4 regions of the Leisingera caerulea DSM 24564 genome follow, and region 3 is predicted to be linked to each of the others. Evidence: riboswitches for the same ligand, from Rfam matches in the RefSeq annotation. Region 3 holds a riboswitch; each other region holds the start of a gene.
The links. Region 3 has a riboswitch for cobalamin ahead of CAER_RS0110080 (hypothetical protein). Riboswitches for the same ligand answer to the same signal wherever they lie in the genome.

Region 1 (3,181 bases), 1.8 Mb from region 3:
TGTCCTCCGGCCCCGGCGACCCCGAGCTCTTGACCGTCAAGGCGGTGAAGCGGCTGGAGGCGGCGGATGCAATCCTGTTTGACGACCTGTCGTCCGGCCCGATCCTGAGCCATGCCCGCGCGGATGCCGATCTGGTGGGCGTCGGCAAGCGGGCTGGCCGCCCCTCGCCCAAGCAGGACCATGTGAGCCAGCTGCTGGTCGACTATGCCCAAAGCGGCCTGAATGTGGTGCGGCTGAAATCCGGGGATTCCGGCGTCTTCGGACGCCTTGAGGAAGAGATCACCGCATTGCGCGCGGCCGGCATCGGATTTGAGATCGTGCCTGGCGTCACTGCGGCCTCAGCAGCGGCGGCGGCCGCGAACATCCCGCTGACCCGGCGGCTGACAGCGCGGCGGCTGCAGTTCATCACCGGCCATGACGTGACCGGCGGGCTGCCGGACGATTTGAACATGGCAGCGCTGGCCGACCCGCACGCCACCACCGTGGTCTACATGGGCAAAAGCACCTTTGCCGCGCTGGCGGAAAAGCTGATGGAGGCGGGCCTGCCCGAAGAAACCCACGCGCTGGTGGCGCAGGGGGTCTCGACGCCGGAGCAGAAACTGTTCTGCCACACGGTGGGTGAGCTGCCGTCCGTTCTGCGCGCAATGGAGACCAAGGCGCCGGTGCTGATCCTGTACGGCCCGCTGGCGGATCAGGACATGCCCGGCGCATGACCCCGCCCACCGTCACCCTGTGCCGCACCTGCCGCGACGCGGACCCCGCCCTGCCAGTGCAGGTCGCCGCAGCGCTGGAGGCGGCCGGGGTGCAGGCAAGGCTGCAGCAGGTGGACTGCATGTCCGGCTGCAAGCGGCCGCAAACTCTGGCGGTGCGCCAGAGCGGCAAGACCGCCTATCTGTTCGGAGAGATCACCGCAGCGGACCTGCCGGACATTCTGACCTTCCTGCGGATCTATGCGGAGAGTCCGGACGGCAGCATTGCCGATGCCCGCCCGCTGGGCCGCCTGCGGTTCAAGGCGATTGCCCGCATTCCAGCCGGCATGGGCTGATCCGCCTGCCCTATGACGCTGAAGCACTCCGGATTGGCGGTTTCGTCCTTGACCAGACTCAGCCGCACGGGGCAAAACAATCCGATACGGTGTCTGATAGTGCCTAAGCACTGGGACTGAAACGGGAATGAGGACGGTGGACCAAATTGCGGCACCGAAGCCTCAACCGCCCCCGCGACTGTGAGCGGCGAGCGGCCTTCCAATATCCACTGGCCAAGGCCGGGAAGGAGGATGGCAGCAGCGACCCGCGAGTCAGGAGACCGGCCGTGTGAATGGACACAACTTATGCCGTCGGGTGTGACGGTAAGGAGGACGACAAATGACGACCAAAACACTTAAGGCTTCCGCCGCTGGCTCCACTGTGCTTCCGGCACTGTTTGCCGTGGTTCTGGGGCTGGGGATCATCACGCTGACCGGCCATGTTCAGGCATCTGCCCTGCACGACGCCGCGCATGACGTGCGCCACGCAACTGGCTTCCCCTGCCACTAAGGCCATGTTCAGTCGCATTCTGACCAGCGGCCTGTTCGCTGGTGCTGCAGCAGGGTTGATTACCGCCCTGCTGCAGCTGTATTTCGTGCAGCCCGTGCTGCTCCACGCCGAACTTTACGAGGGCGGCGACCTAGTGCATTTCGGCGCTGACCCCGTAACGGCCCATCCCGACCTGCCCGGCCTGTTCGCTGAGCCCATGCGCGATGGCCTCAGCATCATCTTCACCATGCTGACCTACACCGGCTATGCGCTGGTGATGGCAGCACTGATGTCGGTGGCTGAGCGCCAGGGCCATGAGATCAACGCGCGCACCGGCCTCTTGTGGGGGCTCGCGGGTTTCATCACCTTCCACTTTGCACCCGGCCTGTCGCTGGCGCCGGAAGTGCCGGGTGTGGCCGCCGCGGACATCGGCGCGCGCCAGATCTGGTGGACGATCACTGTTGCGGCTGCTGGGGTGGCCATGTGGCTGATCGCCTTTGGCGGCAACCTGGTGAGCTACCTGATCGCGGCGCTCCTGCTGATGGGTCCGCATATCGTCGGCGCGCCTGAGCCGGAGAGCTTCTCCGGACCGGTTCCGACCGAGATCGGCGCGCTGTTTGCCGCCCGCGCCTTTGGCATCGGCATGGCCGCCTGGGTGCTGCTGGGCGCCTTTACCGGCTACTTCTGGCAGGCTGAAGGCAAGCGCGAACACGCCGCAGCCTAAGCCCGCGCAGTCACTCCCCGCCGGCCCGAACCGGCGGGGCATTCTTTTTCCAGAGGATGACAAGATGTCCCGTTCTCTCGCTCTTTTTGCCATCGGACTGGTGTTCGGCGGCGGCATCGGCTTTGTGATTGCGGCCGGCAATGGCGTGACCTTTGACGGCCACGACCACGGCGACCCGGCGCACCACGGCGGCGGCCATGCCGGAATGGCAGCGCATGACCACTCCCAATCGGTCAGCCTTCCCGCAGGCCCGGACGCTCCCAGCGTTGCCATCCAGCTGCACAAGGACCCGATGGTCGGCTGGAACCTGCAGGTTACACCGCAGAACTTCCGCTTTGCCCCGGAAAACGCCTCCGCTGCGGACGCGGACGGCGAAGGCCATGCGCATGTCTATGTGAACGGCGAGAAACTCGCCCGCCTCTACGCCAACTGGATGCACATCCCCTCGCTGCCCGAAGGGGCTGAGGTGAAGGTCTCGCTCAACACCAATAGCCACGGCGCGCTGCTGGTAGCGGACCAGCCGGTTGAGGCAATACTCACCGTGCCGGCAGGCGGCGAAGGCTCCTGACCGCAATTGCAGGCTTGCAAGGACAACGGCGCGGCTCCATAGGGGGCCGTGTTTTCATGTGAAAGGCCCCGTCATGATTGAGCTTTCCCTGATCGGCATCGGCACCGGCAACCCGCAGCACATGACGCTGCAAGCGATTGAGGCGCTGAACGCGCAGGACCTGATCCTGATCCCCAACAAGGGCGCGGGCAAGGACGACCTGGCAGGGCTGCGGCGCGAGATCTGCAACCGGGCCATCCGGGGTGACGGTCCGAAGATCGTCGAATTCGCCCTGCCGGTACGCGACGAGGCAACCAAAAGCTACCGCAAGCGGGTGGACGACTGGCACGACGCCATCGCCGAGATCTGGTGGCAGACCATCACCGCCAACCTGCC
Region 2 (3,181 bases), 340 kb from region 3:
GCCTGCAGCACCACGCCTGTCACCGCCAGCGCCGCGCCGCACGCCCCCGCCACCAGCGCCCGCGGCAGCCGGTAGCTCCAGATGATGCCCTGGTCCACCGGGTCCACCGGCAGACCCGCCCCGGCCAGCTTGTTGACCAGAACAGACAGGACAAGGTCAGGCGCAAGCGGGGTTTCCCCGATCATTGCGCCTGCCAGAACCGCCGCAGCCAGCACCGGCAAAGCCAGGCAAGCGCCCCGGAAGCCGTGCCATGCAAGTGCGGCGGCTGCGCTCATGCGCCGTTGCCGATTGCGCTGAGTTCAGCGGCCAGATCCTCCAGCGCAGGGATCGCGCGGATGGTGGCGTCCATGGCCTGGGCATCCATCACCACGATACGGCCGTTCTTCACGGCGTCCATCTGGCTGGCGACCGGATCATTGCGCAGGAATTCCAGCTTCTTCTCGTAGTCGTCGGCGGCAAAGCGGCGGCGGTCCATGCGGGCAATCACGATCACCGTCGGGTTGGCCTTGGCAATGGTTTCCCAGCCGACGGTCGGCCATTCCTCGTCGGTCTCGATGACATTACGCAGGCCAAGCTGCTGCATCATGTAGCCCGGCGCGCCCTTCTGGCCGGCCACGAACGGGTCGCTTTCCAGCTCAGGCGAAGAGAACCAGAACACGGCTGAGGCGTCGGCCAGCGCAACCTCTTTCGCCTTGGCAACAGCCGCGGCCTCGCGGGCCTTGTAGTCAGCGACCAGCTCTGCGCCTTTTTCGGCCTCTCCGAAGATCGCTGCCAGCTCCTCGATGCCCTGATACAGGCTCTCGGTGGTGAACATCTGCGTTCGGGTGCCGTCGCCGCCGGTAGTGTTGTCCTTGCCGACGCAATCGGCGGGCATCACATAGGTGGGGATACCCAGGTCATGGAACTGCTCGCGCTTGGCGACGACACCTTCAGGACCCACGTGCCACTCATACTGGGCCGCCACCAGACCGGGGCGCTTGGCCACCACGCTTTCAAAGCTGGGGTCGTTGTCGGCCAGCCGCTCAACCTTGGCGTTCACGTCGGCGTATTCCGGCAGAACATCGTTGAACCAGACCGAGGTGCCGAGCACCTTGTCCCCCAGCCCCAGCGCATAGAGCACTTCGGTGGCGGCCTGGCCGACGGTCACGGAGGACGCCGCAGGGGCGTCGAAGGTGACGGACTGGCCGCAGTTTTGGATAGTCAGCGGAAAGCTGTCGCCGGCAGCCGCCGCCTGGGCCGCAACGGTGAAGGTAAGGCCGATAAGGCCGGAACGCAGAAACATGTTAGTCGATCTCCATATGTCAATGACCGGAGAACGGGTGAAAGGGCATTGACCGGCAGGGCGGAAGACCTGGGCCCTTCCTCTGCGGCACCTGATAGCGGCGGCGCATCCAGCCGGCAACCTCCCCGGACAACCCCGCCCGGTGTGCTTCGGTTTCTTCACCGGCAGGTCTCCTGACTGGCGGGTCATCGTCTGGGCCGCCTTCCCGGACCGCTGGGGTCCAGTGACGCGATGGCTCAGCACTCGCCGCCTACAGTTGCGGGGGCAGTTCCGTTTGGTGCCCGGCGGGCACCGCGGATTCCCTCTTAGCCCTTGCGGGACCGGTAGGGCGCGCGTAGCGCATCACTTCCGCTGCGGCAAGAAAAACTTGCAGCCGCTGCTGGATTCCCGTGGAAAAGGCGCGGGCTGCTTCGGCATCCGCAGGAACACCTCCCAGCCGCGGAGCACGCCACCGCGGTTTACAGGATCTCATCCTCGTCGAACATCGGATCGTCCTCCAGCTGGGCGCTCAGATCCTCCACCGAGTCCTCTGCCCGCTCGACCGACCCCACCCTGCCCAGGTGGAACACCGCATCGCCTTCATTAACGACGGGCATCACCGCACGGCCGACAATCAGCCCGTCGAAAGGAGCCAGGATCTCCTCGTCCTGCTCGCCGAAGGGGTCGGAAACCGATCCCAGCAGATCGCCTTGCCGGACCAGCTCCCCGTCGTTCTTGTACACCCGCAGAAGCCCGCCCATCGGCGCCCGCAGCCATTTGCTGGAGGCGCAGAACTGCGGCTGCGATTTGGGTTTGGAAATGCCCTTGGCCGGAACCATACCCATGTGCCGCAGCACCCGCAGGATGCCGGCCAGCCCGGCCCGGATCGACAGCTCGTCAAAGCGCAGGCCCTCGCCCGCCTCATAGAGCAGCACATCCTTGCCCATCTCCTTGGCCGCGCCGCGCAAAGAGCCATCGCGCAGCTGCGACTGCATCACGATGGGCGCGCCGAACACCCCGGCGAGTTCCCGGGTGCGCGGGTTATCAGGCGAGATGCGGATCTGCGGGTAATTGGTCCGGTGAACAGCCGCCGAGTGCAGGTCGATCCCCAGGTCCGAGCGGGCGACCACCTCTGTCATGAACAGATGCGCCAGGCGCGAGGCCAGCGAGCCGTGCTCGCTGCCGGGAAACGCCCGGTTCAGGTCGCGCCTGTCCGGCAGATAGCGGGAGTGGTTGATGAAGCCGAAGGCATTGACGATCGGCACCGCGATCAGCGTGCCCTTGAGTGTCGTCAGGTTCGGCGCGCGCAGGAGCCGCCGGACAATCTCCACACCGATCACCTCGTCCCCGTGCACGCCGCCGCTGACGAAAACCGCCGGCCCGTCCTGGCGGCCGTGCACAACATGCGCCGACATGGTGACCGGCGTGTGATCGGACAGAACGCTGACCGGCAGGTCAACCGTCAGCCGCGCGCCCGGCGCCACCTTGGCGTGGCCGATGGTGAAATGCTGCCGCACCCTCATACTGCTACCCTTTGCCCTTGGATCTGGTGACGCCGGACTTGGCGTGTTTTTCAAGGAATTCGACCATCCTGCCAGTGATGTCCAGACTGGTCGCCTTTTCAACCCCTTCCAGGCCGGGGGAAGAATTCACCGCCATCACCACTGCGCCGTAGCTGGCGCGCAGCATATCGACGCCGCAGGCGTTCAACCCCTTGGTTTTGGCGGCGCGGATGGCGGTGGCGCCCGCCTCGCGCTCTTGAGTTGCGGCCCTTGTGCAAGCGTGATTATTTCGCCGCAGGCAAAACTCCACCGGATTGTGCAACTAAACGCCTTTGCCAGCACTGCCTGCACTTTGGCCGGGCGGTATGGGCGCCGATGCGGTGGCGAGGCTTCCGGGCGGTACAGGATCACGCGGAGG
Region 3 (3,181 bases):
TGTCTCGTGCCGGATTCGGTTTGCGGGGCGCCCGCGTTGCGCGCAGGGTATTGAAGCGCAGCCCGTTCGTCCACCGCAGAAGGGGGCAATGCGGAGCAGCAAAAGGGCTTTGGCATTGCGTGGTTAACGGTTAGGCTGCAAGGGCGGGGCAACGCGGGGGAACGCAGGAGCGCAGCGGCTAAGGAGGCGGTATGCGATCTGAAGAAACCTCTGAGCCAGCAGCGCCGGACGAGGCGGCGCAAGCGGGGCTGACCATCCACGCGCTGTCTGCGGGCGGCGGCATTCTGGCGCTGTGCCGGCTGCCGGGCGCCGAAGGCGACTACCGGGGCGACCTGATCCAGATCTATCAGTGGAAACCGGGGCTGGTGCTTTCGATGACCACCGAGGCTGAGCACGTTGCCGCCGGGGCGCCGCGGCTGGGAATTGATATTCAAAGCATGGCGAGCCGCTGGCTGCATCTGCCGGTTCCGGATTTCGGCACGCCGCCGCCGGCGGTGGCGGCGAAGTGGCCGGCGGCCAGCCGGTCGGCGCGGCAGGCGCTGGGCGGCGGCGGCCGGGTGCTGGTGCATTGCCGCGGCGGCTGCGGGCGCTCCGGCATGGCGGTGCTGCGGCTGATGATCGAATGCGGCGAGGATCCGGTGCAGGCGCTGGCGCGGCTGCGGTCAGTGCGGCCCTGCGCGGTGGAGACCGAAGCGCAGATGGACTGGGCCTGCGCGGGACAGGTGGCAGGTTAGATCGAGTAACCTTTCGCCCGGCCGATAGGCCGGGCGCAGCCCTCAGAGCCCGGATAAATACTTGCTCACAGCGCCATCATCTGTTCCGCCTGCCGCGCCTCCGCCGACTTCGGCAGCGCCTCCATCAGCGCGCAGGGGCGGGCGTCCAGGCGGGAGGCGGCAAAGCCGGTGCCGTCGCGGCTGAGGATTGCATCGGCGAACCGGTCCAGGCCTTCGCGCGGGGCGTCCTCACCCACACCGCAGAACAGCCGGATCCGGTCGTGGCTGGCCACGAACTGCGCCGGGCAGTTGCGCGGGCAGCCGTCCAGCGCGGTGGTGCCGGTGATCTCAAAGTCGTCCTGGGTCAGCGGCTTGGCCTTGGTCATCGCCTCGGCCAGCTTGGCGATCATCCGCTCTGCCGCCGGGCAGGGTTTCCCGAGGTATTTGCAATCCGTTGCCGCATAGAAATGCGTTGTGTCCGTCCACATCATATCTGCGCCCTCCGCGCGTGGTGCGGGGAGTTCTGGGGACAAGAGACCGGATGAAAATGCGGGAGACCCGCGGTGCCATCAGACCCTGTCCGGACACCCCGCCCGGGTTCGAGTTACACGTTTGATGGCAGGTCTCCTGACTTGCGGGTCGCAGCTTTCCCGATCCTTCCCGGCCTCGTATCAGACCAGTGGCTCTATCGGGGTCGCTCGCCGCTTACAGTTGCGGGGGCAGTCGCGGAGTTGGCCTTGCCTGGGGCGGGGCCGCACCGTGTTCCCTTTTCATCCCGGACACAAGATTCTGTGGCGCGGGAACCATCACCACAAGCGGTAGCGGTTCGCCTGCCGAGTCGTCAATCGTTTTTCTGCATCTGCATCTGTGTGTGCAGGCCGCGGATCACGTCAGAGTCGCGCCGTACCCGGGCCAGCTGCCAGCCGCCCTGCAGCAGGATATAGAAGTTCTCTGCGGCTGCGCGGGCCTCAGCCCGGGGCAGGCCCAGGCGGTGGGCTTGGCGGGCGGTGGCGGCGATCCAGCTTTCGAACAGGTCCGCGGCGTGCTGGCGGAAGGCGTCGTTTTCCGGCCCGGCGAACAAGGTCGCAGAGACCGGGCAGCCGCTCCATCTGCCTTGCTTGTCGAAGAGTTTTGCCAGCTTGTAGCAGACCGTCTTGGCCCCGGCCGGAAAGCTGGGGGCGGGGCCGAAGGCCGCGTCGATCAGCGCTAGCATCTGGTCCGAGGCCCATGTGGCCGCCGCCAGCGCAAGGTCGGACTTGCCGTTGGGGAAATGGTGGTAGAGCGATCCCTTCGGCGCTTCGGCAGCGGCCAGAAGCTCTGCCAGGCCGGTGCCGGCGTAGCCCTTTTCGCGGAACAGGCTGGCGGCGGCGCGGATCAGCCGCTCCCGGGTCGGGGCCGGGCTGCCGGGGGGCGGGCTGGCTGTCGTCACGTCAGTCATGGCGGTAGCTTGACAGTATTAGACCAATTGGTCCAGTCAGGAAGTGGACCAATTGGTCTAGGAGGCTGCCATGCTGGACAGACACGCAGAACATACCGCCGGTATCCGGGAGGAAGAGCTGCGCTTTGCGTCCGGGGATGCGTTGCTGTCGGGCCGGCTGTACCGCCCGGACGGGGCGGCGCGGGCGGCGGTGGTGCTGAACGGCGCAACCGGGGTGCCGCAGCGGTTTTACCGGCATTTCGCGCGCTGGCTGGCGGCAGAGCAGCAGATCGCCTGCCTGACCTATGACTACACGGATTTCGGAGACTCGGCGCGGGGACATCCGCGCCGGTCCACTGTCACTATGGCCGATTGGGCGCTGGCGGATCAGCCCGCCGCCCGGGCCGAAATGCGGCGGCACTATGCGGGCGTGCCGTTGTGGGTGATCGGCCATTCGCTGGGAGCGATGCTGATGCCCCTGCAGGACGATCTTGAGGACGTCGCCCGCATGATCGTGGTTGCGGGCGGCTTGGTGCATCACCACGATCATCCCTGGCCCTACCGCGCGCTGGCGCTGGCTTTCTGGTTCGGCCATGTGCCGCTAGCGGCCCGTGTTCTGGGCTATCTGCCCGGGCGTGCGGTGGGGTTCGGGGCCGACTTGCCGGCGGGAGTCTATTGGCAATGGCGGCGCTGGTGCACCACGCGGGGCAGCTACCTGCCGGAAACGGGGCGGGGCCTGCCGCTGCCGCGCTGGAAAGAGACCGGCATCCCGGTCGACCTGTTTGCGGTGGCCGATGATGATGTTGTGCCGCCGCCGGCCGTGTGGCGGCTGGGTGAGGTATTTGGCGGTGCTGCGCAGCACCGGACAGTGCTGGCTCCGCGGGAACTGGGGCTGAAGGCAATTGGCCACCTTGGGGCGTTTGCCCGGGAAAATGCCGCGCTGTGGCCGCGGCTGCTGCCGCAGGGCTGACCCGGTTCTGGCGCCGGGCGGCGGTTCAGGCGCTGCGGTTCAGCCGGTCTTCGGTGAGCTTGGCAAATTCGGCCAGCCGCA
Region 4 (3,181 bases), 1.8 Mb from region 3:
CGCCGGGCTGGACCGTTCAATTTCTGACGCTTCAATTTCACTTGCTTCAGGCCCCAAGTTCGGCGCGGATGGCCTGTTCGTCAATGTCGTCATGCTCAGCGATGACCACCAGGGCGGTCTTGCGCGGCTGCGCACCCCAGGGCTGATCATACTGGGCGCGCAGGCGCTCGCCCACGGCCTGAACCAGCATCCGCATCGGTTTCCCCTCCACCGCGACATAGCCTTTGACGCGCAGGATGTTGCGCTCGCGGGCGAGTTTCACGATGGCATTCTGCAGCGCTTCGGGGTCGGAAACTTCGCCCATTTCGACAACGATGCTTTCAAAATCGTCATGCTCGTGGTCGTGGTGGCCGTCGTGGTGGCTGGGGCGGGCCTCCAGATCGTCCTCGGCAGCCGCACCCAGGCCCAGGATGATGCGCGGGTCGATGACGCCTTCGCTCATCGGCAGGATCGGCAGTTTGCGCGGTGCTTCGGCCTCGATCACTGCGCGGGCCTTCTCGACGCCTGCGTCGCCGGCCAGGTCGGCCTTGGAAAGCAGAACGATATCGGCGCAGGAAATCTGATCCTCGAACACTTCCGACAGCGGGGTTTCGTGGTCGATGCTGTCATCCGCCTCGCGCTGGGCCTGGACGGCGTCCAGGTCGGGGGCGAACTGGCCCTTGGCCACCGCCTCAGCATCGGCCAGGGCAATCACACCGTCCACGGTGATGCGGGAGCGGATGGCGGGCCAGTCGAAGGCCTTCAAAAGCGGCTTGGGCAGCGCCAGGCCGGAGGTTTCGATCACGATGTGATCGGGCTTTTCCGGCAGGTCCATCAACTGTTCGATGGTGGGGATGAAGTCGTCGGCCACGGTGCAGCAGATGCAGCCGTTGGCCAGCTCCATGATGTTCTCCGCCGGGCAATTTTCATGCGCGCAGGATTTCAGAATGTCGCCGTCGACGCCGGCGGTGCCGAATTCATTGACGACCACCGCCAGGCGCTTGCCTTGCGGGTTTTGCATCAGGTGGCGGATCAGGGTGGTTTTGCCCGCGCCGAGAAAGCCGGTGATGACGGTGACGGGGATCTTGTTGAGGTCGCTCATGATTACTCCTCGGAGAAGAACTTGGCCGGCGGGATGCGGGCAACGGATTGCTTGCGGAAGGTCTGCGGGCGTTCGCGCCAGGGCACAACGCCGTCGGCGGTGGCGGCATAGGCTGCAGCGCCTTCCAGGATCTCGGGGACATGCTGGTCCGGGTCGAGGTCGCCGTAGACATAAGTCCAGCGCTCGGTGCCGCCGATCAGCGCCACGGCGCAGCCGCGTTTGCAGGAGGACAGGCATTCGACCCCGCGCAGACGGACGCCTTCGGGCATCCCGGCCTCTTCCAATGCGGCGTGCAGAATGGCGCCGGGGCGGGCGGCCTCCGGGTCGGCACCCTCGCGGCGGCAGGTGAGGCAAACGGTCAGCGTGACCGGTCCTGGGGTGCTGGCAGGTTTGTCTGCCATATCGTCAGCCATCGGCGCGTCTCCTGTCGCGGCAGGCGTGGGGATGGCCGAAAGGGGGCTGCAGCGTGCCAGCCCTCAACCGGTCGCGGAACACCCCGCCCGCCCGTTGATCTCTCTCTTGCTGGCAGGTCTCCCGGCTTGCGGATGCCAAGGCTGCGGCGCCTTGCCGGCCATCCTGCCTTCCCGGGGCTTTCCCAGTGGCATGGCGGCCTCATCCGGTCACGGTCGCGGGGGCGGCTGTGCTTCGGCAATCCAAAGAAATTTGGCGGCCTTCACATTCCCTCTTCGCCTGCTTTCGCAGGAACCAGCGAAACCCCCTTGCGCTATCGCGCCCTTCTTTGTCAAGACATGGGGTCAAACAGCTGGAGAGCCCCCATGAGCGAAAAGTCTGAAACCGGCATCTCAGAGGAAGAAGCCGCCCGTCACGCCTCCAAGATGGCCAAGAAAAAGGCCGCGCGCGACCGGATGATGAAGACCAAGGAGGGCGAGAAGGGCCTGATCATCGTCCACACCGGGCCGGGCAAGGGCAAATCCTCCTCAGGGTTCGGGATGATCATGCGCTGCATCGCGCATGGGATGCCGTCAGCCGTGGTGCAGTTCATCAAGGGCGCCTGGCAGACTGGCGAGCGGACGCTGATCGAGGAAAACTTCAGCGATCTCTGCCAGTTCTACGCGATGGGCGAGGGGTTCACCTGGGAAACCCAGGACAAGGCCCGCGACATTGCCGCGGCCCAGAAGGGCTGGGAAAAGGCCAAGGAGATGATCCTGGACGAGCGCAACACCATGGTGCTGCTGGACGAGATCAACATCGCGCTGCGCTATGAGTATCTGGACCTGGAAGAGGTGCTGGAGTTCCTTGTCGAGCACAAGCCGCCGATGACGCATGTAGTGCTGACAGGCAGGAACGCCAAGGAGGAGCTGATCGAGATCGCCGACCTGGTGACCGAGATGGGCCAGATCAAGCACCCGTTCCGCGCCGGGGTGAAGGCGCAGAAGGGTGTAGAGTTTTAAAGCTGAGGGCAGCGCCCGAGCCTGGGTGGGTGCGTAAGTGCCCTCCCGTGGGGAGGGTCGGGCGCTGCCCGGCGGTGCCGCCGGGCAAAACATTCTTTATGCGGCGAGCTGTGCAGCCTTGCCTTGGATGTAGGCATCCACCGCCGCCCGCTGGGCTTCATCCAATCGCAGGCCCAGTTTGGTGCGCCGCCACAGGTAATCGTCGCCTGCGCGCACCCATTCGCTGGCAATCGCCCAGTCAAGCTCCCGCGCGGTGATGGTGGCGCCAAAGTCCTGGCCCAGATCGCCGGCAGTGTTGGCGTCGCCCAGCACCTCCCAGGTCTCGGTGCCATAGGCGCGGATCATCCGGCCTGCCCAGTAAGGAGTGAGAAACGGGTAGTCCGCGGCCAGTTTCGATGTCAGCTTTGCCACATCCTCCACCGGGAAATCGCCGCCGGGCAGCGCCACGCCTGCGGTCCAGTCGGCGGGCAGCTGGGGGAACACCTCGCCGATTTTGGCCAGCGCCGCCTCGGCCAGCTTGCGGTAGGTGGTGATCTTGCCGCCAAAGACATTGAGCAGCGGCGCTTGCGCCTGATCCAGCGTCAGCACGTATTCGCGGGTGGCCGCGGTGGCGGAGCTGGCACCGTCGTCATAGAGCGGGCGCACGCCGGAGTAGGTCCAGACGATGTCCTCGCGCGTCACCGGCTTC

Region 1: linked by a shared signal. The riboswitch ahead of CAER_RS29320 (CbtB domain-containing protein) and the one ahead of CAER_RS0110080 (hypothetical protein) in region 3 are both predicted to bind cobalamin.
Region 2: linked by a shared signal. The riboswitch ahead of CAER_RS0108365 (ABC transporter substrate-binding protein) and the one ahead of CAER_RS0110080 (hypothetical protein) in region 3 are both predicted to bind cobalamin.
Region 4: linked by a shared signal. The riboswitch ahead of CAER_RS0118965 (DUF1636 family protein) and the one ahead of CAER_RS0110080 (hypothetical protein) in region 3 are both predicted to bind cobalamin.

What each region holds. Positions count from the first base shown of each region.
Region 1 covers NZ_KI421513.1:2,419,475-2,422,655, reverse strand. The annotation lists gene cobA (uroporphyrinogen-III C-methyltransferase) at 1-713, shown strand, start outside; gene CAER_RS0118900 (DUF1636 family protein) at 710-1,045, shown strand; cobalamin riboswitch at 1,119-1,328, shown strand; gene CAER_RS29320 (CbtB domain-containing protein) at 1,365-1,535, shown strand; gene CAER_RS0118890 (CbtA family protein) at 1,540-2,238, shown strand; gene CAER_RS0118885 (hypothetical protein) at 2,303-2,806, shown strand; gene cobF (precorrin-6A synthase (deacetylating)) at 2,880-3,181, shown strand, end outside.
Region 2 covers NZ_KI421513.1:248,846-252,026, forward strand. The annotation lists gene CAER_RS0108360 (FecCD family ABC transporter permease) at 1-275, opposite strand, end outside; gene CAER_RS0108365 (ABC transporter substrate-binding protein) at 272-1,282, opposite strand; cobalamin riboswitch at 1,429-1,622, opposite strand; gene CAER_RS0108375 (succinylglutamate desuccinylase/aspartoacylase family protein) at 1,741-2,784, opposite strand; gene CAER_RS0108380 (hypothetical protein) at 2,789-3,073, opposite strand.
Region 3 covers NZ_KI421513.1:590,749-593,929, reverse strand. The annotation lists gene CAER_RS0110085 (protein-tyrosine phosphatase family protein) at 192-734, shown strand; gene CAER_RS0110080 (hypothetical protein) at 800-1,204, opposite strand; cobalamin riboswitch at 1,314-1,536, opposite strand; gene CAER_RS0110075 (TetR/AcrR family transcriptional regulator) at 1,555-2,151, opposite strand; gene CAER_RS0110070 (alpha/beta hydrolase family protein) at 2,222-3,100, shown strand; gene CAER_RS0110065 (SRPBCC family protein) at 3,126-3,181, opposite strand, start outside.
Region 4 covers NZ_KI421513.1:2,433,721-2,436,901, forward strand. The annotation lists gene cobW (cobalamin biosynthesis protein CobW) at 47-1,081, opposite strand; gene CAER_RS0118965 (DUF1636 family protein) at 1,084-1,494, opposite strand; cobalamin riboswitch at 1,589-1,806, opposite strand; gene cobO (cob(I)yrinic acid a,c-diamide adenosyltransferase) at 1,858-2,493, shown strand; gene glpD (glycerol-3-phosphate dehydrogenase) at 2,590-3,181, opposite strand, start outside.